2 regions of the Devosia sp. XK-2 genome follow, and region 1 is predicted to be linked to the other one. Evidence: predicted binding sites of a transcription regulator. Region 1 holds the regulator's gene; the other holds the start of a gene.

Region 1 (15,212 bases):
CGAACCCTCGGTCCTGCGGGCCGCCAAGGCCAATCTCACCGAGCATCTGCTCTATTTCAACTGGCTGCTGGCCAGCCGCAACTGGGTGGCAGGCGACACCATGACCCTTGCCGATTTTGCCCTGGCCGCGCACTTTTCCACGCTCGACTATATGGGCGATATCGACTGGTCCAAAGTGCCGGGCGAAACCCGGGACTGGTATTCCCGCATCAAGTCGCGACCGGCCTTCCGCACCCTGCTCAATGACCGTGTCGTGGCCATGCCGCCCTCCAAGGGCTATGCGGATCTGGACTTTTAGTCCTATCTGACGGCATGGCCCAAGCCGGCACCGAAAAACTCGTCTCCGAACTCAGGGCCCGTGCCCTGGGGTTGGGCTTTGATGCCTTTGGCATTGCCCGCGCCGATGCCCGGCCCGACCTGCCCGAAAAACTGCACCACGCCCTGGCCGAAGGCTGGCACGCCGATATGGATTGGATGGCCGAAACCGAAGAGCGTCGGGGCGATCCGCGCCGGCTGTGGTCCGATGCGCGCTCGGTCATCTTGCTCGGTGTCAATTACGGCCCCGAGATCGACCCCATGGACCTCCTTGCCGAAAAGAGCGTCGGCAATATTTCCGCCTATGCCCGCAATCGCGATTATCACGACATCATCAAGGGGCGCTTGAAAGAGCTGGCGGGGCTTCTTGCCCGGCGCGCCGGCGTCGATGTGAAGGTCTTTGTCGATACCGCGCCCCTGATGGAAAAGCCGCTGGCCGAGGCGGCGGGGCTTGGCTGGCAGGGCAAGCATTCGGTACTGGTCAGCCGCCAATTCGGATCCTGGCTGTTTCTGGGCGCCATCCTCACCGATCTCGACCTGCCCCCGGACCAGCCGCATGCCGAAAGCTGCGGCTCCTGCACCAAATGCCTCGATGTCTGCCCCACCAACGCCTTTCCCGCGCCATTCCGCCTCGATGCACGAAAATGCCTCGCCTATTACTCGGTCGAGCATAAGGGCCCCATTCCGCGCGAATTCCGCCGCCCCATGGGCAATCGTATCTATGGTTGCGACGATTGCCTGGCCGTCTGCCCCTGGAATAAATTTGCCTCGATCAGCCGTGAGGCCAAGCTCAGGAGCCGCCCTGAATTTGAACGCCCGCCACTGGCCGCGCTGGCGCAACTGGACGATGCGCAGTTCCGCGCCCTGTTTGCCGGCTCCCCGGTCAAGCGCATTGGGCATGCGCGGTTTTTGCGCAATGCGCTGATTTGCATCGGTAATTCGGACGACCGGGATTTGCTGCCTCTCGTGGAGGCCAGGCTGGGTGACCCATCGCCTCTGGTGCGCGGCGCTGCGATATGGGCCTTGCGGCGGCTCGATGCGGAACGGGCCGAGAGCTTGCGGCTGGACAGGCTGGCGCAGGAAAGCGATAGCGATGTCCGGACGGAATGGGAGGGCGCGGTCTGATGCGAGCATTTTTCTTTGGCTTGGGTTTTTCCTCCATCAATGCGGCGGAGGCCATGCGCCAGGGCGGTTTCGCGCACATTGGCGGCACGGTGCGCTCGGAAGAAAAGGCCGCGCAATTGCGGGCCGACAATATTGACGCCGTGCTGTTCGACGGTACGACGCCCGGCCCTGCTATATGGGACGCACTGGCCAGGGTTAGCCATGTCATCCTGTCCATTGCGCCTGACGACAGAGGCGATCCGGTTCTGCGCCATCACCGCGCCGATCTCGACGCGGCCGGCCAATTGCAGTGGCTCTGCTATTATTCGACGGTCGGGGTCTATGGCGATTTCGGCGGCGACTGGATCGACGAGACAGCGCCCCTGGTGCCGCGCAATATGCGCTCGGATCGGCGTGTATTGGCCGAACAGGCCTGGCGCGACTATGCCGCCGAACGCGGCGTGCCGCTCTGCATTTTGCGGCTGGCCGGCATCTATGGCCCGGGCCGCTCGACATTCGATAAATTGCGGGCCGGAACCGCCCGCCGCGTGATCAAACCGGGGCAGGTGTTCAACCGCATCCATGTCGCCGACATTGCCAGAGTGACGGCACTGGCGGCGGAGCGGCGGCTGGATGGGACCTTCAACCTGGCCGATGACGAGCCGGCGCCGCCCCAGGATGTCATCGCTTATGCCGCGCAGATGATCGGCATGGATGTGCCGCCGGACCTGCCCATAGAAACGGCCGAAATGACGCCCATGCAGCGCAGCTTCTATCGCGACAATAAACGCGTCTCCAACAGGGCCATCAAACAGGCCCTTGGCATTGACCTGCTCTACCCCGATTATCGCGCCGGCCTTGGCCAAATCCTCGAAAGCGACAAATGACCCCACAACCCGCCAGATCGGCTCCGCAAGGCCTGACGCTCGAGGGCCGGTATACGCGCCTCGAACCCATAGCACGGCACCATGCCCCCGATCTCTTCGCGGTCGCCAATCTGCCCGGTGGCCCGGAACGGTTCCGCTGGCTGTTCAGTGAAGCACCCTCAAGCCTCGCGGCGGCCGAAGCCTGGATAGATCAGGTCAATGCCGGGCAGGACCGCTATGTGGCGGTCCTCGACAAGGCCAGCGGCAGGGCCGTCGGCCAGCAGGCCTGGATGCGTATTCGCCCCGAGCACGGGTCGATAGAAATTGGCGGCGTCTATTGGGGCCTGCCCATGGCGCGCAGCCGCCTGGCCACCGAAGCGCTCTATCTATTCGCCCGCCATGCCTTCGATGATCTCGGCTATCGGCGCTTCGAGTGGAAATGCAATAATGGCAATGAACCGTCAAAAGCTGCCGCGACCCGCTTCGGCTTTACTTACGAAGGTCTTTTCCGCCAGGACATGATCGTCAAGGGCCAGAGCCGCGATACGGCCTGGTTCTCCATGCTGGATAGCGAATGGCCCGCTCTCCGGAGCGAATATGAGCGCTGGCTGAGCCCGGACAATTTCGATGCGTCGGGTGGGCAGAAGACCCGTTTGGCAACACGCGGCTAGGCTCTGTCAGTTTCTGACGGAAACGCGAGGTTGGCCCCTCCCCTCCTCCTTGAGGGGAGGGGCTGGGGGTGGGGGTCCATCGGCGACTCACAAAACCGCTCCACCCTCTGTTCCCTCCCGCCGATGGGGAAGGGAACAGAGGTCGTCCCCGGCCCTCAAACCATCCCCATCACCGCGGCCCGCAGCCGTTCCAGGTCCTGCTCCCGGCTCAAGCGATGGTCGCCATCCGGGATCAGCGTATAAGTCACCGGATCGTGCAGGATATGCGTCAGCAGCCTTTGGGCCTGTTCAGGCGGGACGTCCGGGTCCTGTCCGCCTTGCAGGATATGGACCGGGCAACCCGTTTCGATCACGCTGCCGAACAGCAGGTGATGCGCGCCGTCCTCAATCAGGCGCCTGGTATAGCGATACATGCCATCGCCATAAGCACTGTCCCGTTCGTAATAGCCCAATGTTGCCAGCTCGCGCTTTTGCGCTTCGCTCATGCGCGCCGCGATCCGCGTGGTGGCGTCGGTGGCCGGGGCAATCAGCACCAGACCCCTGAGCGGCATGCCTTTGGCCAATTGCCGTCGGGCCAGTAGCAGGGCGATCCAACCGCCCATTGAGGAGCCACACACGATCGGCGAGGCGCCGGTGGTGGCCAGCACCGCCTCGGCCTCTTCGAGCCAGCGGCTGATGGTGCCATCGTCAAACTGGCCCCCGGACTGGCCATGGCCCGAATAGTCGAACCGGGTGACTTCAAGCCCTTTTTCCGCACCCAGCGCATCCAGGCTCACCGCCTTGAGCCCGCTCATCACCGAGCGGAAACCGTTGAGCCAGAACAGGCCCGGCACCCTGCCGGGGCGCTGCTCGACGGCGATGTCGCGCCTCTCGGCGCCGGTGCCGACCGCAATGCGGAAGCTTTGGATGGAACTCATGATGGCGTGCGGGACTTTCTCGTTTTGTGCGCCTATGCGTTTCGCCGGCGCAACAGCCCAAAATTTGCTGTGGCGCGCCAGTTGACTTTAGGGGCCGCTACCACGATTTTAGGGCCGAATTCACCCCCTGGCACCAATAGCACAAGGAACGCTTGCCATTCGCCGTCCCATGAGACCCGTTGCGCCCCAGAAAGATGGGCCGCTTGCCAACGAGGATATCAATAGCCCCGACGTTCAGCTCATCGATGCAGAAGGTGAAAACCGTGGCATCGTTCGCACGCGTGATGCGTTGGCCGAAGCACAGGAAGCCGGGCTAGACCTCGTCCTGATCGCCGCCAATTCGAATCCGCCTGTCGCCAAGATGCTCGATCTCGGCCGCTATAAATATGCTGCCCAGAAAAAGGCGGCCGAAGCGCGCAAGAAGCAGAAGGTGATCGAAGTCAAGGAAGTGCAGATGCGTCCGAACATCGACACCCATGACTACGAGACCAAGATGAAGGCCGTACAGCGCTTTCTGGGCGAAGGCGACCGCGTCAAGGTGACCATGCGTTTCCGTGGCCGTGAAATGGCCCACCAGGATTTGGGCATGCAATTGCTGCTCAAAGTCCGCGAACAGACCGAAGACCTGGCCAAGGTCGAAAGCCAGCCCCGCTCTGAAGGCCGGCAGATGGTCATGGTGCTGGCGCCCAAATAAGGCGACTGCATCTTGAAACAAAAAGCGGCGGGCCCCAAGGCCCGCCGCTTTTTTTCTTTGCTCCTCAGAGAGCCTGCCAGGCTGGCGCTATGGCCGTGCCGCGGCCCTGATGATAGCCGAGCTGAATATTGAGCATACCAAGCGGCTCGACCAGTCGCGCCGCGTTAAGCCCACCCGCCAGCTCGGTTGTAAAGCCGGACAGTTCGACCAGCCGGGTGACGGATGCAATGGCCGCTTCATCATCGCCGGCCAGGAAAACCGGGGTAGCCGACGTGTCGCTGGCCGGGCGGTCGAGCAGGCTGGCGAAAATGGTATTGTAGGCCTTGACCACTCGAGCGCCCGGCGCCACCGCCTGGATTTCCTCGGCGGCCGAGGTGCTGTGGCCAATCGTCAGACCCGAAAAGTCCTCTTTGAGCGGGTTGGTCAGGTCCACGACCACTTTGCCTTCCAGATTTGTACTCTTGGCGAATGCGAGCGCCGCCGCATAGGGCAGGGCGAGGATGACGATGTCGGCGGCAGCCGCGGCATCCTGAGGGGAGGTGACCCGCAGCCCCTGCGAAAGCGTTGCGGCAAAATTTTCGCCACCGGTGATATCACGTGTGCCCAGGATAAGGTCAGTCTTCCCGTCCAGACGGCGCGCCAGGCCTTTGCCCATATTGCCCAGGCCGATGATTGCGCTTTTGGTCATTTGAGGTCTCCAGAATTTGTTGGTGTCCTCTCTATGCCACCGTGCTAGGCTAAAGATAATTCAGTCAATTGCAGTTTCAAAATTGCACAAAAGTATCGAATGAGCGATCTGGACGAACTCAGAACCTTTGCCATTGCCGCGCGCATGGGCAGCTTTGCCAAGGCCGCGCGGCAGCTCAATGTCTCGCCGGCCATGGTCGGGCGACGCATCCAGACGCTCGAAGAGCGCTACCAGCTCAGATTAATCGAAAGAAATACGCGCTCTCAGAGCCTGACCGAGACTGGACGCCTGTTTCTCGAACGAACCCAGGCTGTTCTCGATGCAACTGAAGCCCTGGCTGAGTGCAGCCAGCAGCAGACATTGAGTGGCCGCATTCGCCTGACCGCACCGACCACGATGGGTGCTCGCTGGCTGCCTCGCGTCATCTCGGAATTTACGGCGGCGCATCCGGACGTTGTGTTCGAGATGAATATCAGCGATCGCTGGGTGGATCTGGTTGGCGAAGGGTTCGATTTGGCTGTCCGGGTCGGAGAGTTGCAGGCCTCTTCGCTGATTGCCCGGCGTGTGGGGCGCTACGATTTTGCACTCTGCGCCAGTCCTGGTTTTGTTGAGCGCCATGGCGCTCTGTCCCATCCCGAGGAATTGGCGAACGCGCGCTGCATTTTGAACCTGATCATTGTCCCACGCGACCGCTGGACCTTCCACGGGCAGCAAGGCGAAACGGTCGCGGTGACCGTTGGCGGCGGGATCGAGGTCGACAATGGCGAGGCCCAGCGGATGTTGGCCCTCAATGGGGCGGGCATTGCCTATCTGCCGCTCGCTCTGGTTGAGGATGACCTCAAGGCCGGGCACTTGCTGCGTCTATTGCCTGAATGGGACCTGATGTCGCTGCCTGTCCACACCGTCTATCCGTCCCGCACATTGGTGCCAAGAAGGGTAGAAGCTTTTGTCGCAGCTCTTGCTGCCTCTGCTGCGCGTTCAGCCTGAACGGCCTATGCCGCCAGATCCGCCACCACCGCGTCGAGCACCGGAAAGCCTTTCTCGGTCACGCGGATATTGCCATTGGGCAGGGTCTCGACAAAGCCATAACCCTTGAGCGCGGCGATCTGGGCGTCCGAAATGCCGCGGCCGGAAATCGACATGAAGCGGGTGGGCGAGATGCCCTCCTTGAGGCGCAGGCCCATGACGAGGAATTCGTCGCCCTGTTCTTCCCAGGTCAGCACATCATCCGTGGTCATGCCGTGGCCGAACTCACTGACCAGCTTCAACCATTCAAAGGGCAGCTTTTCAGTGGCGGTGGCATGGCGCTGATGGTTGACCATCAGCCTGCCATGAGCACCCGGGCCGATGCCGGCATATTCGCCATAGCGCCAATAGAGCATATTGTGGCGGCTTTCCTGGCCGGGCACGGCATGGTTGGAAATCTCATAGGCCGGCATGCCCGCCTCGGCGGTCAATTCCTGCGTCAGCTCATAGAAGTCGGCCGCCAGGTCTTCATTGGGCATCTGCAATTTGCCGGCCTGATGCAGGTCAAAGTAGCGCGTCCCCTGCTCAATGGTCAGCTGATAAAGACTGATATGGCCTTTGGCGAGCCATAGCGCTTCCTTGAGTTCGTCTTCCCAGTCCTCCAGCGTCTGCTTGGGGCGGGCATAGATCAGATCAAAACTTGAGCGGTCAAAGACCGATTGGGCAATCCGCACAGCCGCGACGGCTTCCTCGACCGTGTGCCGGCGGCCGAGCTCCGCCAATGGCCCGGGGCGCAGCGACTGAACGCCCAGCGAAACCCGATTGATGCCCGCCGCGCGAAACCCCTTGAAACGATCGACCTCAACCGAGGTGGGATTGGCTTCCAGGGTAATTTCGGCGTTGCGGTCGATCTGCCAGTGCTGGCCAATGGCATCGAGAATGCTGCCGACTGCCTTTGGGCTCATCAGCGACGGCGTGCCACCGCCAAAAAAGATCGACTGCACCAGCCGCCCGGAGGACAGCGACGCCATATGCGCGATCTCTTTTTTATAACCCTCGACAAAGCCATCCTCGTCAAAGGGCCCGCGATGAACATGGCTATTGAAGTCGCAATAGGGGCATTTGGCCGCGCAGAACGGCCAATGCACATAAACGCCGAAAAGATCGTTGGGAGCGGTCATGCGCGATCACCCATGGTCGATCTGGTTCTCCACGAATTGCGCGAAAGCACGGGCGCGGTGTGACAGGCCCTGCTCGCCCGGCGACCAGCTATGTTTGGTCTCGGCCGCCATCTCGCCAAAGGTGAGATCGTGCCCATCGGGCATGAACATGGGATCATAGCCATGGCCGATATCGCCGCGCGGCGGCCAGACCAGGGTACCTTCGCACTTGCCCACATAGAGTGTGTCGCGCCCATCGGGGTGGGCCAGGCACAGCGTGGCATTGAACGAACCGCGCCGCTGGCCAGGTGAATTGGCCCCCGCGGCCTGCAGCGCATCCTCGACCCGCTTCATGGCCCTGTTGAAGTCGCGCGGCACGCCGGCCCAATCAGCCGTATAGACGCCCGGATCGCCCCCCAGCGCATCAACGCACAGCCCCGAATCGTCGCTCAGCGCCAGCATATTGGCGCCCTTGGCGGCCGCATGGGCTTTGGTGCGCGCATTTTCGGCAAAACTCGTGCCCGTCTCTTCCGGTTCAGGCAGGCCCAGTTCCCCCGCCGAAACCAGTTGCAGGCCGAACGGCTCGAACAGTTCGCGAAACTCCCGGAGCTTGCCCGCATTATGGGTCGCGATGCACAGTCGGTCGCCGGCGCGGAGACGGGGAATAGGGCTCACTTGCTCTGCTCCGGCTTTGTGCCCAGGACGCGGGCAATATCGTTCCAGATCGCGCAATCCGGCCGCGGCGTCTTGATCGAACCCTCGGCCGCCACGCCCGCCTTGGGCATAGGGGCCTGCTCGCGTTTGGCCAGCCGGAACATCATGCCTCCAGCACCGATTTTTGCATCATCGACAATTCGCCAATGCCCTTTTCGGCCAGAGCCATAAGCGCGTCGAGTTCGCTGCGGTCAAAAGGTGCGCCTTCAGCGGTTCCCTGAATTTCAACGAACTTGCCCGCCCCGGTCATGACGAAATTGGCGTCGGTCTCGGCCTCGACATCTTCGAGATAATCGAGGTCCAGCACCGGCGTGCCGCGATAAATACCGCAGGAAATGGCCGCAACGCTGTCGATCAGCGCCTTGCCCTTGGTCAGCTTGCGCTCGTCCATCCATTGAATGGCCTCGCTCAGCGCCACATAGGCGCCGGTAATCGAAGCGGTGCGGGTGCCGCCATCGGCTTCGAGCACATCGCAATCGCAGGTGATCTGCACTTCGCCAAGCGCTTCAAGGTCAACCACGGCGCGAAGGCTGCGTCCGATCAGGCGCTGGATTTCCTGCGTGCGGCCCGATTGCTTGCCCGCCGTGGCCTCGCGACGGGTGCGCGAGCCGGTCGCCCGCGGCAGCATGCCATATTCGGCCGTAACCCAGCCCTGGCCCTTGCCCCGCAGCCAGCCAGGAACGCTGGTTTCCACCGAGGCGGTGCACAGAACCTTGGTATTGCCGAAAGACACCAGGCACGAGCCTTCCGCCTTCATGGCCACACCACGTTCAAGGGTTACTGCCCGCATATCGCTTGGCTGTCTGCCGGAAGGCCGCATCGTGATTCCAGTTTCTATTGCAGTTAACCGCCTCTTAACCCTCATGGAGCCCGCTCACAAGCGCCCGACGCTTGGCGGATGGGGAACAAGGGCCTAAATGAAGGGTCAGGGTTAAAGCCGATGAGTTTAATCAAACCACCATGACCAGACCGGCCGAAGACTTCCTCTCGGTACTCAATGCCCGCAGCCAGGATATTTTCCGGCGCCTGGTGGAGCGCTATCTCGATACCGGCATGCCGGTGGGCTCGCGCGACTTGAGCCGCCTATTGCAGGTCGAGCTCTCACCCGCCTCGGTGCGCAATGTCATGGCCGATCTTGAAGATCTCGGACTGATTGCCGCGCCCCATACCTCGGCCGGCCGCGCGCCCACGCAGCAGGGTCTGCGGTTTTTCGTCGATTCCATGCTCGAAGTGGGCGCGGTCAATGAGGCCGAGCGCCAGCAGATTGCCCGCCACATCGAAGGTACGGCCGGCCACGCACAGGTGGAGGACGTCCTGACCGAGGCTTCTTCGCTCTTGTCGGGCCTCAGCCAGGGCGCGGGCGTGGTCATCGCCGCCAAGGCCGATATGGTATTAAAGCATATCGAATTCGTGCGGCTCGACGCCACGCGGGCCATGGCCATTCTGGTGGGCGAGGACGGGCAGGTGGAAAACCGCATTCTCGACCTGCCCCCCGGCTACACGGCCAGCGCCCTTCAGCAGGCGGGCAATTACCTGGCCAATTATGTCGTGGGCCGCACGCTCTCCGAAGCCCGCAAAGTGCTCAATGAGCGCCGTGCCGAGCAGCGGGCCGAGCTGGACGAATTGACGCAGAAGCTGGTGGATGCCGGGATTGCGACCCTCGCTGAGCCAGGCGGGAACAGCGCGCCGACGGTCATCGTGCGCGGTCGCGCCAATCTTATCAATGACACCATGGCGAGCGATGAATTGATGCGCATGCGCCAGCTCTTCGACGAATTGGAAAGCAAGGACGGCCTGCTGGAGCTCTTGGGTGACGCCGAACGGGCCCAGGGCGTGCGCATTTTTATCGGCTCGGAAAACAAGCTGTTTTCGCTTTCGGGCTCCTCGGTTATTCTCAGCCCCTACAAGGACGCCAATGACCGCATTGTCGGTGTTCTGGGCGTCATCGGTCCCACAAGGCTCAACTATGCGCGCATCGTGCCGGTGGTCGACTACACCGCCAATGTCATCACCGCGATGATGGCCAGGAAGCGCGGCAAGACTTGAATTAGCGCGCCGCTTGGCCGATATGGCGGGCAAGAGTTTTTCATTGAATACGGAAGAAGACCGAATGAGCGACGAAAACGCCGCCCAGGGCGAAACGCCGGAAACCGAAATTCCGGAAACCGAGGCTGTTGAAGTCGATCCCGTCGAAGCGCTGATGGCCGAAAATGCCGAGCTCAAGGACCGCATATTGCGGACCCATGCCGAGATGGAAAATCTGCGCAAGCGCACCGAGCGCGATGTCGCCGATACCCGCTCCTATGCCATTGCCGGCTTTGCCCGTGACATGCTGACCGCCACCGATGCCTTGTCGCGCGCCTTGGTCGTCATTCCGGCCGAAACACGCGAAACAGCCGATGGCACGCTCAAAAGCCTGATCGATGGCATCGAGCTGGCCGACCGCGAAATGCAGCGCCTCCTGGCCAAGCATGGCGTCAAGCCCATCGAGGCCGCCGGCCAGAAGTTCGATCCGCACCGCCATCAGGCCATGTTCGAAGTGCCCAATCCCAATGTGCCTGAAGGCACTGTGGTGCAGGTGGTGCAGGAAGGCTTTGCCATTGGCGACCGCGTTTTGCGTCCGGCCATGGTCGGCGTTGCCAAAGGCGGTGCCGCCGGTGCTGCAGCCAGCCCTGAGGCCGACGGCGATGCTGAGGGCGTGGATAAGAGCGCCTGACGCGCTCTGCAATCCGAGAATTGAAAGGGCGCCTCTGGCGCCCTTTTCTTGATCCGGCCCTTCCAGCAGCCGGGCCTAGAGGTCCGGGCCGGTCAGAAATGGCATGATGTCGACGCCGTCGCCGGGAAAGGTGTTGATATGTGGGTGATCGGCGAAGAGCCGTGCCGCGGCTTCCGCGTTTTCGGCCTCGACGATGACATAGCCGCAGAAATCATTGCTGGCCGGCGCTATAGTGCCGTCACGGGCGATGCGGGTGGTCTTGCCCACCATGCCACCCTGATTGACGATCGCGGCGGCGTGCCTTTTGTCCCACTCTTTCCATTCCGGCACGCCCTTGGCGTCCACGGCATCCTGGTCGGCCTTGGGCATGGCCCGGAACTTGGCAAGGTCCGCCCGGGTCATGGTGTAAACAGCAAGAAAATACGGCATGGCAGTCTCCTCCAGTCGGAAATGCGCGGGCAGATTACGCCTTTCGCGGCGCACAGGGCAGGGCCGTTAGCGGGCCGCGCGGGCCGTCCCGTCGCCGATGGTCGAAAGAGGTATGCGCGCCGTGCATTCGCTGACCAGCAGACCATCCAGCATTGCGCCATTGCGGGTATTGAAGCGATCGTCCAGGCCTTGTGGGTCGACTATGCGATCGGTCCTGAAGTATCGGTAGTCACTGCGCAATTCGCACCAGCTACCCAGAAGCGTCGCGTCGGAGAAATAGAGCAGCGCCAGCGGCCAGACCGATCGGCGCGTCGGCCGACCTTTCAGATCAACATAGGCGAATGACAATTTGATGCGCTCCCGGATCAATTGTCGCAGCAATTCCAGCTGGGCGTCAGGGGTCGTATCCTGGCGGCCCATGGGCGCATAAAGCGCCGCTTGCTCCAGCGCCGCGGCCTGCTTCGGGGGGAGTACGGCGCCAATCTTGGCCAGGACATTATCGGCGGCGCGCGCAAGGCCCGCATCGCCCCGGCCGCCAGCGAGCCGAGCACCCAATACGATCGCCTCGACCTCCTCGATCGTGAACATCAGTGGCGGCAGATCATAGCCGGGACGCAGGACATAGCCTATGCCGGCTTCCCCCTCTATGGGCACCATGGAGGCCTGCAGATCAAGAATGTCGCGGTAGATTGTGCGCCGCGAGACTTCCAGCTCCTCGGCAAGGGTCTGCGCGGTAACCGGGCCACGATGGCGGCGGATGGCCTGTACGATCTGCAAAAGACGGTCCGCCCGGCGCATTCATTCTCTCCCACACTGCTGACACCATGGTGGCAACAGCAGTTTGCTAATTGGCGGCCATTCAGCGGCCCAATCCCCTGACAGGCGAGATGAAACACCTTTTTACCAGCGGACTGATCATCATGACCATGCTTTCCAATGCGGCGAACAGCAACGAACTGACCATCGTCAACCCAGCCGACTTATTCGACCCTACCGGCTTCGGCTACAGTCAGGCGGTTGTTACCCCGTCCGGAGTCCGCCAAGTTTATGTGTCAGGGCAAGGCGGAGCAGATGCGGCCGGGGTTCTGCCACCAGACTTTGCCCAGCAGGTAGATCAGGCCTTTGCCAATCTCAATGTGGTTCTGGAACAATCGGGTGCCCGGCCCGATCAAGTGGTCAAGCTCACCATCTATGTTGTCGACCACCAACCCGCGAAACTGGGCGTGGTGACGAATGCGGTGGTTAGCCTGTTCGGGGCCTCCCTGCCAGCCCAGACGCTCGTCCCGGTGGACCGCCTGGCTCTGCCCGGTATGCTGTTCGAAGTCGAGGCCATTGCGGTGGTCGACTAGACCACCGCCAACAAGGGAGAAAGCGGTTATTCGGTCCGGAAGCGCGGCCACACAGGAGTTGAAGCAATCGCGGCGTTTCAGTGAAACGGTGAATTGCTCTAGCTGCCGATAACCCCGTCCGCATCCGCCTTCATCGGGATCGCCGGCTGGGCGCCTGCTTTGAGGCAGGCCAGGCTTCCGGCCACCGCCGCGCGGCGCAGGGCGGCTTCGAGGTCATAGCCTGCGTCCAGCCCTGCCGCCAGATAGCCGCAGAATGTGTCGCCGGCGCCGACCGTATCGACGGGCTTGACCTTGTGCGCGGCAACCGAGATCGGGCCGTCGGGCGTGCGGGCCCGTGCGCCCTCGGGGCCGAGCGTCACCACAATGGTGCGGCCGGTCTGGTTGACCCAATCCTGCATGGCCGCGTCGAGCTGGTCGATGGGCCGCCCGGTCAAAAGCGAAAATTCGGTCTCATTGGCCACCACGATGTCGGCCATCGGCGCCAGCTTTGCGGTGTCGGGCAGGAAGGGCGCCGTATTGAGAATCGAGCGCGCGCCCTTTTCCCGGGCCATTTCCAGCGCCTTTTTCGTGGCCGCCTGCGGCACTTCCTGCTGCACCAGGAGTGTGTCTTTGGCGCCGAGCCTTTTGAGGCCCCGCTCGGCATCCGCCGCGCTGACCGTGCCATTGGCGCCGGGCAGAATGGCGATGACATTCTCGCCCGCTGCGTCGACAAAGATCATGGCAATGCCGGTGGCGGCCTCGGCCTTGCGCAATTGGCTGAGATCCACCCCACCCTTGGCCAAAAGGTCGGTGGCAAGATCGGCAAAGGCATCGTCACCCACGGCCGAAACATGCAGCACCTCGGCTCCGGCCCGGCGCGCCGCCAGCGCCTGATTGGCCCCCTTGCCGCCCGGCGCCATGGAGAACGTACCTCCGGCCACAGTTTCGCCCGGCTTGGGCAGGCGCGTGACAGTGCCGATCTGGTCGAGATTGGTGGAGCCGAAAACGGTGATCATTTCAGAATCTTTTCTATCGTGTTCCAATTGCGCATGGTGTCGAGCCTGTCCTTGCCCAGCCCTGCATAAAGCGGTTTGAGGACCTCTTCCACATGCTCGGTATAGCGGCCATTGGGCTGGCGGTAAGTGGCAATATAGATATCGCGCGCGTCGATCCGCATGATTTCGGTGTCGCGCGGGCGGCCTTCCAGCGCAATGTCCTTCGGCAAGGGCTCGGCAAACATCAGCACATGGCGGGTGAGGTCGGCTTCAGGATCGAGACTGCCAAAGGGGTGATGGTCGAGCATCGCCTGCAATTGCGCGCCCGAGCGCAGAACCACGCCGACAGCGAAGCCGAACTGGTCCTTGATCGCCTCTTCGAGCCTCGCCCGCACCTCACCTTCCTGGCCAGCGGCCGAGAGCCGCACATTGCCGCTGGCCAGCACGGTTTTCACATCGGTGAACCCGGCGGCCTCGAGGCAGTCGCGAAGCGCGGCCATCTTCATCTGCCGCTTGCCCAGATTGATGCCGCGCAGAAAGCCGCCCCAGACCTGCCGTTTGGGCTCACTCATGGCTTTGCCTTTTGCGGATAGATGGTCTCACCTCTCTCGAGCATGGCAACAAATTCGGCAATACGCTTTTTCCGCCCCGCCTCGGTCTTGAGCGAAAGCGTGCGAAAGGTCAGGGCAAAGCGGTTCTGCGCGGTAAGGCCATCATAGGTCTTTTGTGCCACCGGGCTGGCGGCAATGGCCGCCAGAAGATCGGGAGGGGCATCCTGGCCGGTGGCATAGGCTGCCTCCCAGCGCCCATCGGCCTTGGCGGCCTCGACATGTTTCAGGCCATGCCCGGTCATCAGACCGCCCTCTATTAGTCGCGCAACATTGTCGCGATTGACCTGGCTCCACACCGATTTGGGGCGGCGCGGGCAATAGCGCTGGACGAAACTGTCTTCATCCCAGCTCTTTCTGATTGCGTCGATCCAGCCCCAGCACAGAACCGCATCGATGGCCTCGGTGGGCGAGATGGTCTTGCGCCCCGATCCTTTCTTGAAAATGCGGATCCACACTTCGTCGGCGCGGTCGTGATGCTCGGCCAGCCAGGCGTAAAACGCCTCGAAATCGGCGAATTCCTGCAGCTTCTCGGTCGGGACCGTCACAGGTGGCATAGGCTATCCGGCCGGTGCGGGTTTTGGTGCCAAAAGGCCCCCAAGCGCCTTGTCGAGCCCATCGAGGCCCGAGAGATTGATGGCAAAACTTTCGCCCAGCACCTGCCTGATTTCATCGGGCGTCGCCAGCTCGCGATATTCAGCTTCGCCGTCCGCCGGCTGGCGGGTGAATTTGGCATTATGCAGCTTGAGCCGTTCACCGCTCGGCGTCAGGGCCACACGCAATTCGTGCGTAAACGGGGAGGCCGGATCGATCGCAATATGCTGGTTGATCGCCTCGATCTGCTCATCCCCGACCTGATCGAGTGTGAACCTATAGACCGCGCGCCAATCGTCGGCCAGCTTGACCTCGAGCGTCCAGTCCGGATCGCCGCCGGTGAGCCGGAATGTCTCATGCGGCGTGGTCTGCTCGCTATCGGCCCGCAAGCGCAATGGCGTCGTCAGGGTCAGCCCCCCAAAGCCGACATCGGCAATATGGTTCTGG
Region 2 (15,212 bases), 680 kb from region 1:
GCGCTCCCTCCCCCCTTGAGGGGGAGGGTTGGGGTGGGGGGTGGTGCTGTTGTTCACTGATGGACCCCCACCCTCATTCCCCCTCAAGGGGGAGGGAGGCGATGGCGCCGACGGGCCTGGGAGCGACCCCATGACCAACGCCGCCTATCGCCGGTCCCAACTCGAATCCCTCGTCGAAGCCCAGGGCGGCTGCCGCGCCACCCCGCCGCTCCTGCTCAAGGCCGATCCATATTTCGATCTTGCCGGAGAGGAATTCGGCCGCCGTCTCCTGCTGACGACCGATCTGGCGGGCGCCGAATATTGCCTGCGGCCCGATTTCACCCTGCCTATCGCCGCCGATTACATTGCCGATGGGGCAGGGGCTCCGGCGGCCTTTTCCTATCTCGGCCCCATTTTTCGCCAGCGCAGCAGCGGCCCCGCCGAATTCGATCAGGCCGGCATCGAGCTTCTGGCCCAGCCCGATGGCGATGTGGCGCTCGATCAGGTCTTGACCTTCGCCCGCGCCGCCCTCTCGCTCTATGGCATCACCCCGCGGGTAACCCTGGGCGGTGTCGGCCTGTTCGAGGCCCTGCTGGCCCAGGCCGATATGCCTGATGCCTGGCGTCCGCGCATCCGCCATCGCTTCGGTCACATAGAGGCCATGGACCGGCTGTTGACCCGGCTCGAGCAGGCGCCGGACGCGCCCCGCACCGAGCAGCCCGGCCGCGACGAGCTCATTGAAGATGTCACCGCGCGCATGGTTGCGGCCGGCCTCAGCCTTTCGGAAGGCCGCTCGCCCGAAGAAATTGTCGACCGCTTTTCCGAGCAGCAGGCGCTCGATGCCGCCCATGTTCCGGCCGCGACGCTGAAGCTGCTGCGCGACTTTCTCGCCATCAAGGGTGACGCTCTTTCGGCCCTGCGCCAGGTCGAGATGCTGGCCGAACAGCACCGTCTGTTCCTGGGCCCGCCTATCAAGGCCATCCGCCGTCATCTCGACGGCCTGGGCGAAGCCCGCGTCACCTTCGACGCCAGCTTTTCGCCCCGCCTCGATTACTACACCGGCATTGTCTTCGAAATGCGCGGGCAGGGGGACACCGTCCTTGCCTCGGGCGGGCAATATGACCGCCTGCTGGAACGTCTGGGCGCCACTGCCCCCATCGCTGCCTCCGGCTGCGCCCTCTGGGTCGACCGTCTCGAAGCGGAGTGGCCGAAATGACCATCACTCTCGCCGTCCCCTCCAAGGGTCGCCTTGAAGAGCTCACCCGTGACTGGTTCGCCCATCGCGGCCTGACCATTACCCGCCCCGGCGGCGCCCGTTCCTATCTCGGCGCCATTGAGGGCATGCCCGATGTCACCGTACGCTTTTTCCCGGCCTCGGAGATCGCCCGCGAACTGATCCGCGGCAATATCGATCTGGGGGTCACCGGCCGTGACCTGATCCACGAGACCAGCGAGGCCGGGCCGGCCTCGGTCACCTTTGCCCGCAATATGAATTTCGGCCATGCCGATGTGGTCATTGCCGTGCCCGATGCCTGGATCGACGTCACCCATATGCACGACCTGGCCGATGTGGCATCCGATTTCCGCTCCCGTCACGGGCGCTGGCTGCGCATCGCCACCAAATATATCACCATTACCCGCCAGCACTTTGCCCGGGCCGGCATTGCCGAATACCGCATCGTGGAAAGCCTGGGCGCCACCGAAGCAGCCCCGGCTTCTGGCGTGGCCGATATTGTGGTCGATATCACCTCGACCGGCTCAACCCTGGCCGCCAATGGCCTGCGCGTGCTCGAAGACGGGGTTATGCTCAAAAGCGAGGCTAATCTCATCGTCTCGCGCACGGCCGATTGGTCCGATGACCGCCGCAAGACCCTCGATGCGCTGCTGGCGCAATTGGAGGCCTGAACGTGGATCTGGCCTTTGTCATGCTGCTGGTCGTTTGCGGCGTCTGCGCGATTGTCTATGCCGGGCTTGCCCGGCAGAACCTTGATAGCGACAAGCCTGCACCCCCGGCCCCATCGGCGGACGGGCCGGACGGTGGCGCCGAGGGCGACTGAGACGGACCATTGCGCGCCATGGCCAAATCGCGGCACAAGGGCGCAAAGGTCCGGCAGGGGGCGTCATGGCCGAGACAATTGAACTGACCATCCTTATGCCCTGCCTTGATGAGGCGGAAACGCTGGCCGTCTGTATTCAAAAGGCGCGGGCCTTTCTGGCGCGGTCCGGCATTGCTGGCGAAGTGCTGATTGCCGACAATGGCTCGACTGACGGTTCGCAGGCTATTGCCCGGGACAATGGCGCGCGCCTGGTCGATGTGGAGCAGCGCGGCTATGGCGCGGCGCTGGCCGCCGGTATAGCGTCGGCGCGCGGTCGGTTTATCGTCATGGGCGATGCCGACGACAGTTATGATTTCGCCCATCTGGATGCTTTCATCCATGCGCTGCGGCAGGGTGCCGATCTGGTCATGGGCAATCGCTTTGCCGGCGGCATCGCACCCGGCGCCATGCCCTGGCATCATCGCTATATCGGCAATCCGGTGCTCAGCTTCCTGGGACGTCTCTTCTTCAAGACCCCCATTCGCGATTTTCATTGCGGCCTGCGCGGTTTTTCGCGCGATGCCATTCTGGGCCTCAATCTGCGCACCACCGGCATGGAATTTGCCTCCGAAATGGTGGTCAAGGCGACGCTGGCGCGGCTCGATATTCGAGAGGTTCCAACCAGTCTCAAGCCCGACGGGCGTTCGCGCCGCCCGCATCTGCGGTCCTTCCGCGACGGCTGGCGCCATTTGCGGTTCCTGCTGCTGTTCTCGCCGCGCTGGCTGTTCCTCTATCCCGGCCTGGCCCTGCTGCTTGTTGGCCTGGTTGTCGGCGCCGCGCTGCTCGGCGGGCCCGTGCAGATCGGCCGCGTCTCCTTCAGTGTCCATACGCTGCTCGTGGCTTCGCTCTGCGTCATCATGGGCACGCAGTCGATTGCCTTTGCCATTATCGGCCGCCGCTTTGCCTCGCGCTATGGCTTCATTCCGCGATCCGGGGTCTATGACAAGGCGCTGGAAAGCCTCACGCTCGAGCGCCTGCTGCTCTTTGCCGTCCTGCTCATGCTGGGCGGTTTCGCGGCCATGGGCTGGGGGTTCTGGGAATGGGCCAAACGCGATTTCGGCCCGCTGACATCCTCGGCAACCCTGCGCGCTGTCATCCTGGCCATGACCGCCCTGGTCACCGGTTTCCAGCTGATGATGAGTGCGTTCATGTCCTCGATGATCAATATTCCCATTTATGAACGTCGGTTGGCCGACCAGGTCGTTCCCGACGACCGTTTCGGCCGCCGCTCCGACAAGGCCTGACCACTCCATGCCCGATCCTTTCACGCTTCTCGCCCTGATGGGGGTCGGCATGCTGGCCGGCTTTGTCGATGCCATTGCCGGCGGGGGTGGCATGCTCGCTGTGCCCGCCTTGCTTTCTGCCGGCCTGCCGCCCGTCGCGGCCCTGGCCACCAATAAGATGCAGGGCGTGGTTGGCACCGCCATGGCCGTTCTGACCTTCTGGCGCCGTGGCTTCATCAAGCTTTCCAGCCTTGTTCCGGCTATCGCCCTGACCTTTGCAGGCAGCCTGCTGGGTGCCCTTGCGGTCAGTGGGCTGGACACCAGCGTGCTCGACATTGCCGTCCCGGTAGCCCTGATCGGCATTGCCCTCTATTTTCTGTTTGCGCCCAAACTGTCCGATGCGGACAAGGCCGCGCGGCTGCCCTTCGGCCCCCTCGTGCCGGTCATGGGCTTCCTTGTGGGATTTTACGATGGCATTTTCGGGCCGGGCACCGGCTCCTTCTTCACCATCGGCTTTGTCCTGCTTTTCGGGCTGGGCCTGACCCGCGCGACCGGCAGCACAAAGGCCCTCAACTTCACCTCCAACCTCGCCGCGCTTTTCATCTTCATCCCCCAGGGCCATGTCGTCTGGCCGGTCGCCATCGTCATGGCGCTGGGGCAATTGCTCGGGGGCTATATCGGCGCCCGCACCGGCATCCGCTATGGCGCCAAGGTCATCCGGCCGCTGGTCGTCCTGGTCTCGATCGCCATGGCGATAAAGCTGCTGCTGTTCCCCTGATCACTCCAGCCCCGCCGCCCTGCGCAGCGCGGCATTGATCCGGTCTTGCCAGCCCGGACCATCTTCTTGGAAATGCTCCAGCACCGAACGGTCGAGCCGCAAGGACACCATTTCCTTACCCTCTGGCGCCGGCGTGATTTTGGCCGGCTTTCGTTCGGGATTGGATGTTGCAGCCTTGAAGGCGGCTTCGGCCTGATCGAGGGCGCTGCTACGCCGTGGTGTTCGCATCCGGTGTCCTTTCTGGTTGATACTGCCACCATAGCTCCGTGCACGCAAAAAAGCCCCGGTGTTTCCACCGGGGCTTTCCACCAAGATCGTGACTGGGAAGAAACGATCCTGGAAGCTTGTGCGCTGAGCGTGGATTAAAAATCCATGCCGCCCATACCACCCATGCCGCCGCCGCCCGGCATTGCCGGCGCAGCTTCCTTCGGGGCCTCCACAACGGTCGCCTCGGTGGTGATCAGCAGGGAAGCAACCGAAGCGGCGTCTTCAAGAGCGGTACGAACCACCTTGACCGGGTCGATAACGCCCAGGGTCACCAGGTCGCCATATTCGCCCGTAGCGGCATTGTAGCCATAGGACGCGGCCGAGTTCTCGAGGATCTTGCCAACCACGACCGAGCCTTCGGCGCCGGCATTGTTGGCGATGCAACGCACCGGCTCCTGCAGGGCGCGGCGGACGATCGAGATACCGGCTTCCTGGTCGGCATTGATGCCCTTGGCCTTGATGGCGGCCGCAGCGCGGAGCAGGGCAACGCCACCACCCGGAACGATACCTTCTTCAACGGCAGCACGGGTTGCGTTGAGCGCGTCATCGACGCGGTCCTTGCGTTCCTTGACTTCCACTTCCGTCGAACCGCCAACGCGGATCACGGCAACGCCACCGGCGAGCTTGGCCAGACGTTCCTGCAGCTTCTCGCGGTCATAGTCCGAGGTGGTTTCTTCGATCTGGGCCTTGATCTGGCCGACACGGGCCTGGATGTCTTCCTGGGTACCAGCACCATCGACGATGGTGGTGTTTTCCTTGGTGATCTCGACGCGCTTGGCAGTGCCGAGCATGTCCAGGGTCACGTTTTCCAGCTTGATGCCGAGATCTTCGGAGATCACCTGGCCGCCGGTCAAGACGGCGATGTCTTCGAGCATGGCCTTGCGGCGGTCACCAAAGCCCGGAGCCTTGACGGCGGCAACCTTGAGGCCGGCGCGCAGGCGGTTGACGACCAGGGTCGGCAGGGCTTCGCCATCGACGTCTTCGGCGATGATCAGCAGCGGGCGCTGCGACTGCACAACGGCTTCCAGGATCGGCAGGATGGCCTGCAGGTTGGAAAGCTTCTTTTCGTGTAGCAGGATGTACGGGTCTTCCAGGGTCGCCGTCATCTTTTCCGTGTTGGTCACGAAATAGGGCGAGAGGTAACCGCGGTCGAACTGCATGCCTTCAACGACATCGAGTTCGGTTTCGGCGGTCTTGGCTTCCTCGACGGTGATCACACCCTCATTGCCGACCTTCTGCATCGCTTCGGCAATCATGTCGCCGATCGAGGTTTCGCCATTGGCCGAGATGGTGCCGACCTGGGCAACTTCGGATGATGAGGTGATCTTCTTGGACGAAGCCTTCAGGCTCTCCACGACGTCGGCCACAGCCAGGTCGATACCGCGCTTGAGGTCCATCGGGTTAAAGCCCGCGGCGACGGCCTTGACGCCTTCGACCACGATGGCCTGGCCCAGAACGGTCGCGGTGGTGGTGCCGTCACCGGCAACATCATTGGTCTTGGACGCGACCGAGCGCAGCAGCTGCGCGCCCAGGTTTTCGAACTTGTCTTCCAGTTCGATTTCCTTGGCGACCGAGACGCCGTCCTTGGTGATGCGCGGAGCACCGAACGACTTTTCGATAACCACGTTACGACCCTTGGGGCCGAGGGTGACCTTCACCGCATTGGCGAGGACGTTGACACCGCGCAGCATCTTTTCGCGGGCATCGGTCGAGAATTTGACTTCCTTGGCGGCCATTTATGGCTCCTTGAGAATATCTGGTTTTGGGGACAACAAAAAAGACGTGAGAAGCCGGATTACGCTTCGATCACGCCCATGATGTCGCTTTCCTTCATGATGATCAGGTCTTCGCCATTGAGCTTGACCTCGGTGCCGCTCCACTTGCCGAAGAGCACGCGATCACCGGCCTTGACGTCGAGGGCGACAACCTTGCCGCTCTCATCGCGGGCGCCGGGGCCCACGGAAACAATCACACCCTCGGAGGGCTTTTCCTTGGCGGTATCGGGAATGATGATCCCGCCTTTGGTCTTTTCTTCACTGTCGACGCGACGGACGACCACGCGGTCATGCAGGGGACGGAAGCCCATATCTTGTTCCTCTTGGCATCATTTCTGAATGCAATTTCGGACCTGTTAGCACTCACGCAAGGCGAGTGCTAACAGGCTGTCGGGGATATAGGGATCGTCCTGCTTCTGAGTCAAGAAGCGTGAACCGAACTTTTTGCTCATGCGTTATCACCCCAGCAAGACACAAGCACGACGAGGTATTTGCCATGGCTCAAGCGAACCCATCAGCACCCGAAATCGCCCCGGTCGCGGGGCGGGTGCATGTTTGCTTTGACGACGCCGAGATCGCCTCCTCGGTCAAGGCCATGCGGCTCGAGCGCAAGGGCGCCGAACCGATCATTTTCGTGCCGCTCGATGACGTGCATCCCGGCATTCTGGAAGCGTCCGACACCACGCGGCAGGATGATGGTCCGGGGGTGGCCCATTTCTATACGATCAAGACCCTGACCGCCGACGGCGCCGACGAGGCCTGGTACTACCCCTATGCCGATGGCGATTATGCGCCCATTCGCGATATGCTGACCTTTGGCGGCGACCGCGTGGAGCTGCGGGTGTCCGAGGTCTGAGGGCGGCGGGGGGCAAAGCCGCATATTCCCCCTTTCCCCGGCCCGCAGTCTGGGCCATAAGCACAGCCATGAGCGAACAATCTTCCTATCAGATCAAGCTGCGCCGCACTGGCGGCGTGGGTGCAAACACCAATTGGCAATGGCAGGTCCAGGACGCTGCGGGCAAGGTCGTCAAGTCCGGCAGCGCCGTTGGTCCCGAGCACAAGGCCTTTGCCACCGCGCGCATCGCCAAGGAAAAGCTGGAAGCTGCGGGCAAATAAAGCGTTTCCCGGATAGGTGCCCACCACCTATCCGGTTCGGAAACGCGACAGACAAAGAGGCGGAGCATCTGTTTTGTTTCAGCCAAAACAGAAAATGCTCCACCCCGGGACAGGACCCAATTGACCGCGCCATCCGCCGAGCTTGCTAAAGGTGATCCGCTACGCGGCATTGCGCTCAAGGTCGCGTCGGTCTGCTGCTTCGTGGTCATGGCGACCATGCTCAAGGCCACGCACACCGTGCCCTCTGGGCAAATGGTATTCTTCCGCTCCTTCTTTGCCATGCTGCCGGTCCTGGCTTTCCTGGCCTGGAAGGGCAATCTGGGCCTCGCCTTTCACACCAGCCGTCCTCTGGGCCACATTCTGCGCGGCCTGATCGGTGTATCGGCCATGAGCCTGGGCTTTTTCGCCCTCACGCGCCTGCCTTTGCCCGAAACGACGGCTATCGGCTACGCGGCGCCGCTGATTATCGTTATCCTGTCTGCCGTCTTGCTGCATGAAAGGGTGCATGTCTTTCGCTGGACCACCGTTCTGGTCGGCTTGGCCGGTGTCCTGGTCATCCTCTGGCCGCGCCTCACCGTTTTTTCGGGCGAGGGCATCGGCAATGCCGAGGCCGTGGGGGCGCTGGCCTCCTTCGCCGGCGCAATTTTCTCTGCCTTTGCCATGCTGCAGGTGCGCACTCTGGTCCAGACCGAGCGGACCGAGGCCATCGTCACCTATTTTTTCATCAGCGCCAGTGTCATCAGCCTCTTCACCATTCCCTTCGGCTGGGTCTGGCCAACGCCCGAACAGGCCGCGCTGCTGGTGGGGGCCGGTTTCTTCGGCGGCATCGGCCAATTGCTGCTGACCTCGTGCTATCGCTATGCCGACATGTCGGTCATCGCGCCCTTTGAATATGTCTCGCTCCTGCTCACGCTGGTCATCGGCTACATTATCTTTGCCGACGTGCCCACGATCGCCATGATTATTGGCGCCCTGATCATCGTTGCCTCCGGCATCGCCGTCATCCTGCGCGAACGCTATCTTGGCCTCGACCGCTCCAAATCGCGGGAAGCCAACACGCCCTGACACTGAATGGTCGGGATGAGGTCGTAACCCGCCCTCCAGTCTTGCTCCGATATCGCTCCCCCACCGGCTGTCACCCTCGGCCTTGAGCCGAGGGCTCTGTACTTTGGGACTTTGGCGGGGGCGCTATGAAGCGACAAAACCCGAATGGGGTGATCCTGGAACAGCATCGCCGGGTGAAGGACCCTCGATACAAGCCCGACGACGCCGCGCGGTATGGGGTGAAGCTGCGGCTCCTTAGCCGGCCGCGGCCATTTCCGACCAGCTTTGGCGTTTGCGGTAAATGGTGGAGGGGCTGATTTCCAGTGCCGCGGCGGCCATGGAAATATTACCGCCAAATGTCGCAATCGCCTCTTCGATAATGCGTTGTTCCTGCTGCCACATGGGCAGAACCAGGCGGCGCTCGGCCCGAGGCGCCTCGACCGGGGCGGGCGGGGCCACCCGCGACTCGATATCGGCGGCGGCCAGCATGCTGGCACTAATCTCGCCACCATCGAACATCACCACAAGGCGGCGGATCAGGTTCTGCAATTGGCGCACATTGCCCGGCCAGTCGGCGGCGGTCAGTTGCTGCGCCGCTTCGGGCGAAATCCCTGAAAAGCTCTTGTGCTCCTCATGGGCATAATGGCCGAGGAAGTGCCGCGCCAGCAATATGATGTCGCTTGGCCGCTGCCGCAGCGGCGGCAAGTGGATGGGCAGCACATGCAGGCGGTAGAATAGGTCCTCGCGGAACTGCCGCTCGGCAATCATCTGCATCGGATTGCGATTGGTCGCGCAGATGACGCGCACATCGACCTTTCGCGTCGCTGTCTCGCCCACGCGGGAGAGGCTGCCCGTCTGCAGGAAGCGCAGCAGCTTGGATTGCAGCGACAGGTCCAGTTCGCCCACTTCATCGAGAAACAGCGTGCCGCCATCGGCCAGTTCGGCAGCGCCCTTGCGGTCTTCATGCGCACCGGTAAAGGCGCCGCGCACCACGCCGAACAATTCGCTTTCCATGAGGTCGCGCGGAATGGCCGCGCAATTGATAGCGACGAACCGGCTGGCCGCGCGCGGCCCTTTGGCATGCAGCGCCTCGGCGCACACATCCTTGCCCGTTCCGCTTTCGCCGGTAATGAAGACCGGTGCGGAGGAGGCGGCAACCCTGCCGATCTGCTCATAGAGAAACTGCATGGCACTGGACGCGCCCACAAAGCCCGCAAAGTCGGCCACTTCCGGTTCGGGCCCGGCCTCGACGCCCAGGGAGCGCGGCCGGCCATGGCGTTGCGCCAGTTCCGCCAGGCGTCCCGCCAGAATGCTGCCATTGGCCGGCTTGGCCACATAGTCATGGGCGCCTGCCCGCATGGCGCCCAGGGCCGCGCTGACCGATCCGCTATCGGCCACGGCCAGAATCAGCGCGCCATTGGCCAGCCGCACCAGGCGGCTCATGGCATCTTCCACATTCTCGGCCAGGTCATCGAGGCTGGTAAGCTCGCAGATCACCACGTCAAAGCGCAGCTTGCGTAGCAATTCGGCCGCTTCCCGCCCCCTGGTGGCAAGCGTGATCTGGGGGGTGACAAGCAGGGCCCCGGAAAGCTCCATGCTGGTCTGGCGGGCAGATGCGGCATCGCCGTCGATCAGCAGGAGCCGGCCGCACAGCGCATTCTCGCTTCCGCTCGTCGTCGTCATGCCGCAATATATCCTGGTTTCGTCCGCAACCGGACCGTTCTTCTCGTTGCCCTAATAATTACGGCTTAGGGTAAATATTCCGTTCTTGCGCCGTCCGTCCAAACAGCGTTTATCTCTGCGCCATGCGTGAACAGCCTGAACAAGATGTCTTCGAGCCAATCGTGCGCGGCATTACCCAATCGGGGGTGCGGCTGGCCAATGAACGCGCCGTCTTGACCTTGATTGCAGGCATTCCGGGCGTTTCCAATGCCGACATTGCCCGGCGCTCCGGGCTTGGGCCGCAGACCACGGCGCGCATCCTGGCCGATCTTGAAGCGCGCGATCTCATCATTCGCGGCGAGGTATTGCGCGGGCGGCGCGGGCAACCCGCCACCCCCTATAGCCTTAACCCTCTGGGCGGTTTTTCGCTCGGCGTGGAAATCGGCTGGCAGCATTTCGAGGTGCTGCTGCAAAACATCACCGGCCAGCCGGTTGCCGTCACCCGGCGCAGCTACGACTATCCCGATCCCGATACGGTCTTTGCCGAGATCGCGGCTGATGTCGAAACCGTATTGTCCAGCCTGCCCAATGAGCAGCGCAGCCGCCTGGCGGGCATTGGCGTCACCACGCCGGGCAATTTCGGCCCCCTGCTTGTCCAGCTCGGCGCCCCCAAAAGCGTCGTCGATGCCTGGGCCGGCATCGATATCGGACCGCGCCTGGCGCTGGAAACCGCACTGCCGGCATTCTGGGTCAATGATGGCAGCGCCGGCGCCTGGCGCGAACTAATGGCCTTTCCCACCCCCCGTCCCAAGGGCATTGCGAGCTTCTTTGTCGGCGCCTTTGTGGGGGGCGGCATCGTGTCCCGGGGCGAATTGATGGAGGGGCCCTACGGCAATGCCGCCGATCTGGGCGCCATCATCGTTCATGACCGGGTCGGCCGCCCGGCCTATCTGCACCTGATCGCCTCGCTCCACGCCCTGGTGCTGCGGGTGGCCGATGCAGGCCAGAGCGTGCCGGCCGGTTCGCCCCGCCGGTGGGACTGGCGGGCCATCGAACCCATGGTGGCGGCCTGGCTGGACGATGCCGGCCACGGCTTGGCGCAGGCCATCCTGACCACCACCGCCATGGCCGAAATCGACATCGTCACCCTAAATGGCGATCTGCCCGAACAGATTCTGACCCGGCTCCTGGCCTCCACCCAGGCCCATCTCGATGCCCTGCCGGTCCTGTTGCCGCATCTGCCAAGGCTGACCGCGGGTCTGGCCGGCCCGTCGGCGGCCGCATTCGGTGCGGCGCAATTGCTGCTGTTCCGCCGGCATTTCTCCCGCGCCTGGGATTTGTTCGACCCCGAACAGGACAAATAGGCCGGGGAGAGCATCTTTGCGGTGCTTTTTACCTATTGTTTAGGATGCTAAGTATTCGGGGCCGAATCCCGGCGAATGACGAGGGGTTTCAGGGCCGCCGTGCAGGCACTTGTATATTCATTCATTGCGCTTTCCGCCGCTGGACTGGGGGCCTTGGCCTATTTCGGCCTGACCTTCACGCCGGCCAATGCGATTCTGGTTGCGGTGGTCTTTGCCTGCGCCTGCTTCGTATTGATGGAGCGCGTCCTGCGCCAGCGTGCCGAAAATCGCCTCGAGCGCGCCATTGAGGATCTCTCGCGGCTCCTGGCTACCGATGCGCAGGCCGGGGCTGTGCTCGGTCAGCGGATCAACGCCATAGCCGATCTCAATCCCGGCCAGCGCCTCGAGACCGTCGAAGCCGATATTTCGGTCCTGGGCACCGTCATCCGGCAGGTCGCCGAGGCCGTGGCCGAAGTCGAAGACAAGGTTGCACAGGCCAATGCCAGGTCCTCGGCCAACCCGAAATCGGCCGATACCCGCATGATTGCGGCACCACCGCCCGCCCCGGCGGCGCCCGCCGCCGCCTCTGAACCCGAACCCGTCATTCCGCTCGAAGTCCTGCGCCAGGCCATCGAGGAAAATCGCCTCATCCACCACATTCAGCCTGTGGTGCGCCTGCCGCAGCGCCGGGCCGTGGCCTACGACCTCGTCCCCAGGCTGATGCTGGAAGATGGCGAACTGGCCGATGCGCCCGATTTCGTGCCCCGCCGCGGCGGCAAGGATATTGTCAGGCTCATCGAGGGCGCCGGACTGGCCGAGGCGGTCGCCATTGCCCGCCGCTCCCGCACGGCCGGTCAGCCGGCCATGCTGCATATTCCGCTCTCGCGCGCCAGTCTGGGCGACGATGGCGCGGTGGAACAGGTTCTGGCCACACTCGACGCCAACCGGGCCATCGCCGGCGCGTTGACCTTCCTGGTCAGTGAGGCGCAATGGCTCGAACTGACAACGCGCGAGCGCGCCATAGTTGAGCAGATGACGCGCAAGGGCGCCGGTTTCTCCATTGCGCGCATGCATTCGCTGCGCGTCGATATCGCCGATATGGCGGCGCTGGGCGTGCGATCCATGCGCGTCGACGCCGCCCGTTTCATCGCCGCGCCCGACAAGTTCACCGATTTCCACATGTCCGACATCGCGGACTATATGGCCCGTTTCGAGGTGTCACTGCTGGCGACCGGCATTGCCAATGAACGGCAGATCGTCGAGCTGCTCGACAACGACATCGTCCTGGTTCAGGGCGACTACATTGCCGCCCCGGGTCCCATACGCAACGACCTTCTGCTGGAACCGGCCCGCGCCGCGGGCCAGCAATTGCGGCGCGCCGAGCTCTAGCGCCGGCCCAATCCGTTCACGGCCCGTTTGAGCCCGCCCAATAAGGCGCGCGCTCCGGTTTCTGCCGGCTCCACGCCCGCTTTATGTGCAGCGCTTGCCTCGCTCAGGGTGAACGAGCCGATCACTCGGTCCAGTTCGCTTGCCTGCGCCTCGGTCTGCTCGATCGCCGCATTGGTCTCTTCCACCAGCGCCGCATTGTGCTGGGTCATTTCGTCCAGCTGGCGCACCGCGACATTGACTTCCTCTATGGCCGAGGCCTGGTCCCGGCTGGCCCGGGCCATGCCTTCGAGCAGCCGCGCATTGGCGCTGATCCCGCTCTGCACCGCAATCAGCCGCTCGGCGGCCTGCGCCACCAGCTTGGAGCCGCCCTGCACCTCATTGGCGCTTTGCTCGATCAGCACTTTGACCTCGGACGAGGCTTCGGCCGCATTTTGCGCCAGGCGCCGCACTTCCACCGCTACCACCGCGAAACCCTTGCCTGCCTCTCCGGCCCGTGCCGCCTCCACCGAAGCGTTGAGCGCCAGTAGATTGGTTTGGAAGGCGATATCGTCGATCAGCCCGATAATATTGGAGATTTTCTCCGAGGAGGCGGTAATGCGCCCCATGGCCTGATTGGCCTCGCCCATTACCGAGCCGCTGGCCTCTGCATCGGCGGACACCGTCTGGGCCTGTTTGCTCGCATTGGCGGCCTCCACGGCATTCTGCGCCACGGTGTCGCGCAATTGCTCCATGGTGGCCGAGGTTTCCTCAATGGTGGCGGCCTGGCGCGTGGTACGCTCGCTCAAATCATTGGCGCCCGACAGGATTTCTCCCGTGGCCGTCCGCAGCGCGCCCGAGGTTTCGCGCAATTGCACGATAATCTCGCCCAATTGCTCGGCGACGCCATTGGTGTCCGTCTTGAGCTTGTCAAAGGCGCCCTTATATTCGCCGGTGACCCGCAAGCTGAGATCGGCCCTGGCCAGCGCCGAGAGAACCTCGCCGGTTTCACCAATGCCCCTATCGACCGTCGCCAACAATTCATTGATATTGCCGGCCAGGCGCTCGAGATCCGGGTCCGAAAGCGCGGTTTCGGCGCGCAAGGTGAAATCCCCTTCAATGGCCGCGCCCACCACGCGATCGATATCGGCCTGCAAGGCCTGCATGCGGCGGGCTTGATCGGCGCGCTCTTCGTTCATGCTGTCTTCACTGGCCCGCAATTGGGCGATGCGCTGCCCGTTCTGGCGGAACACTTCCACCGCCTGCGCCATGTCGCCCAGCTCGTCGGCGCGCTCCAGCCCCGGTACCGCCTTGTCCAGATCATTGCCCGCAATATCGGTCATCGCGCTGGTCAAACGGCCGATTGGCCGGGTGATCGTGCGTGCAATGAGCACGCTGAGAAGGGTCGAAAGCGCCAGCAGCACCGCGCCGATAACCAGCATGGTATTGCGCAACCCGGCCGAGGGCGCCAAGATTTCGGCAGTGTTTTCAAGCGCTACAACCGCCCAGTCCGATCCACCGAACGACAATGGGCGCGCCGAGGCCACATGCGATGCGCCGTTGAAATCGGGCAGGATGCCAATACCCTCTTCCCCCGCCAGCGCCGCCGTGATCGCCGGACCGCTCACCGTCAGGTTCAGCGCTTCATCGACATCGGTCTCCGGCGGATCGTTGCGCGCCAGCCCGTCCTGCCCCACCAGGTAAACCTGGCCGCTTGCGCCCAGTCCCTTGGTGCGGCTCAGCACTTCGCTGATGCGGCCCAGCGGCATCTGATAGGCCAAGACCCCAGCCTGCAGGCCCTGGTCGTAAACCGGCGCTGCAATAAAGCTGGCCGGCGCATTGCCGGCCGGGCCATAGGGCGCAAAATCGGTCAGGAACACATCGCCCGGATTGCCCGCCATTGCCGCGCGCACCACCTTGCCCAGATCGGTGTCGGCCCAGGGCCCGCCATTTTCCGCAAAGCTGGTGCCGAAATCGGTTTCCTTCTGCACCGAATAGACATTTTGCCCGCTGAGGTCGAACAGGTAAATGTCGTAATAGCCGCGTGTCTGCAGCAGATTGCGGAACTCGTTATGCTGGCCCCGGTGGATCTGGTCATAGACCGAAAGCTTGTCGGATGTGTCCAGCAGCAGCCGCTCGCCTTCGGGGTGCGGATTGTTCGCCACATAGGCGTTCTGCAACAGCTCTGCAGGATCGCCCTGGTTCTTGAGCGAATGCACCGCCCCGGTAAACGAATAGATCGCCGCGGCCACGTCCTTGCGGCCCGCAAACAGCGTCAGGTCCTGCCGTACTTCCGAGAGATAGGCATCCAGCGCCGCGGTCGCATTATCCGCCGCCGAGTTCAGCCTCTGCTCGGCCTGGCTGGTGACGATGGCATCGCCGCTGAAATAGGCCGCGAGCCCCAGGCCGGCGCCGGTTGCCACCGCAATGCCAACCACCAGAATGGGCAGACGGAGCGAAAGTTTCAATTTGCCGATCATAGAAGGGTCGTACCTGACTTTGCTGTGCACCGGATAAGCCTTTTCGGCAGCGGCCCTCCCTCCGCCGCCGAAACATTGGCAAAC

Evidence for each region. The regulator HrcA, encoded in region 1, represses chaperone genes, less so after heat shock. The targets are predictions, from matches to a motif close to GTTAGCACTCNCNNNNNGNGAGTGCTAAC.
Region 2: V8Z65_RS03230 (co-chaperone GroES) is a predicted target of HrcA. The motif match lies at 6,474-6,502, and genes of this name have one in related genera.

Annotation. Positions count from the first base shown of each region.
Region 1 is NZ_CP146608.1:3,775,280-3,790,491, forward strand. It holds gene V8Z65_RS18585 (glutathione S-transferase family protein) at 1-298, shown strand, start outside; gene queG (tRNA epoxyqueuosine(34) reductase QueG) at 313-1,440, shown strand; gene V8Z65_RS18595 (SDR family oxidoreductase) at 1,440-2,306, shown strand; gene V8Z65_RS18600 (GNAT family protein) at 2,303-2,956, shown strand; gene V8Z65_RS18605 (alpha/beta hydrolase) at 3,112-3,873, opposite strand; gene infC (translation initiation factor IF-3) at 4,031-4,567, shown strand; gene V8Z65_RS18615 (NAD(P)-binding domain-containing protein) at 4,632-5,255, opposite strand; gene V8Z65_RS18620 (LysR family transcriptional regulator) at 5,355-6,242, shown strand; gene hemW (radical SAM family heme chaperone HemW) at 6,248-7,402, opposite strand; gene V8Z65_RS18630 (non-canonical purine NTP pyrophosphatase) at 7,409-8,056, opposite strand; gene V8Z65_RS18635 (hypothetical protein) at 8,053-8,199, opposite strand; gene rph (ribonuclease PH) at 8,199-8,915, opposite strand; gene hrcA (heat-inducible transcriptional repressor HrcA) at 9,056-10,141, shown strand; gene grpE (nucleotide exchange factor GrpE) at 10,164-10,811, shown strand; gene V8Z65_RS18655 (hypothetical protein) at 10,887-11,240, opposite strand; gene V8Z65_RS18660 (YafY family protein) at 11,307-12,038, opposite strand; gene V8Z65_RS18665 (RidA family protein) at 12,128-12,589, shown strand; gene V8Z65_RS18670 (ribokinase) at 12,688-13,584, opposite strand; gene V8Z65_RS18675 (DUF1697 domain-containing protein) at 13,581-14,135, opposite strand; gene V8Z65_RS18680 (YdeI/OmpD-associated family protein) at 14,132-14,728, opposite strand; gene V8Z65_RS18685 (arylamine N-acetyltransferase) at 14,732-15,212, opposite strand, start outside.
Region 2 is NZ_CP146608.1:655,128-670,339, forward strand. It holds gene V8Z65_RS03195 (ATP phosphoribosyltransferase regulatory subunit) at 131-1,195, shown strand; gene hisG (ATP phosphoribosyltransferase) at 1,192-1,884, shown strand; gene V8Z65_RS03205 (hypothetical protein) at 1,887-2,036, shown strand; gene V8Z65_RS03210 (glycosyltransferase family 2 protein) at 2,102-3,319, shown strand; gene V8Z65_RS03215 (TSUP family transporter) at 3,327-4,076, shown strand; gene V8Z65_RS03220 (BrnA antitoxin family protein) at 4,077-4,304, opposite strand; gene groL (chaperonin GroEL) at 4,439-6,079, opposite strand; gene V8Z65_RS03230 (co-chaperone GroES) at 6,139-6,429, opposite strand; gene V8Z65_RS03235 (DUF427 domain-containing protein) at 6,615-6,974, shown strand; gene V8Z65_RS03240 (hypothetical protein) at 7,043-7,234, shown strand; gene V8Z65_RS03245 (DMT family transporter) at 7,355-8,299, shown strand; gene V8Z65_RS03250 (sigma-54 dependent transcriptional regulator) at 8,534-9,961, opposite strand; gene V8Z65_RS03255 (ROK family transcriptional regulator) at 10,084-11,304, shown strand; gene V8Z65_RS03260 (EAL domain-containing protein) at 11,404-12,672, shown strand; gene V8Z65_RS03265 (methyl-accepting chemotaxis protein) at 12,669-15,116, opposite strand.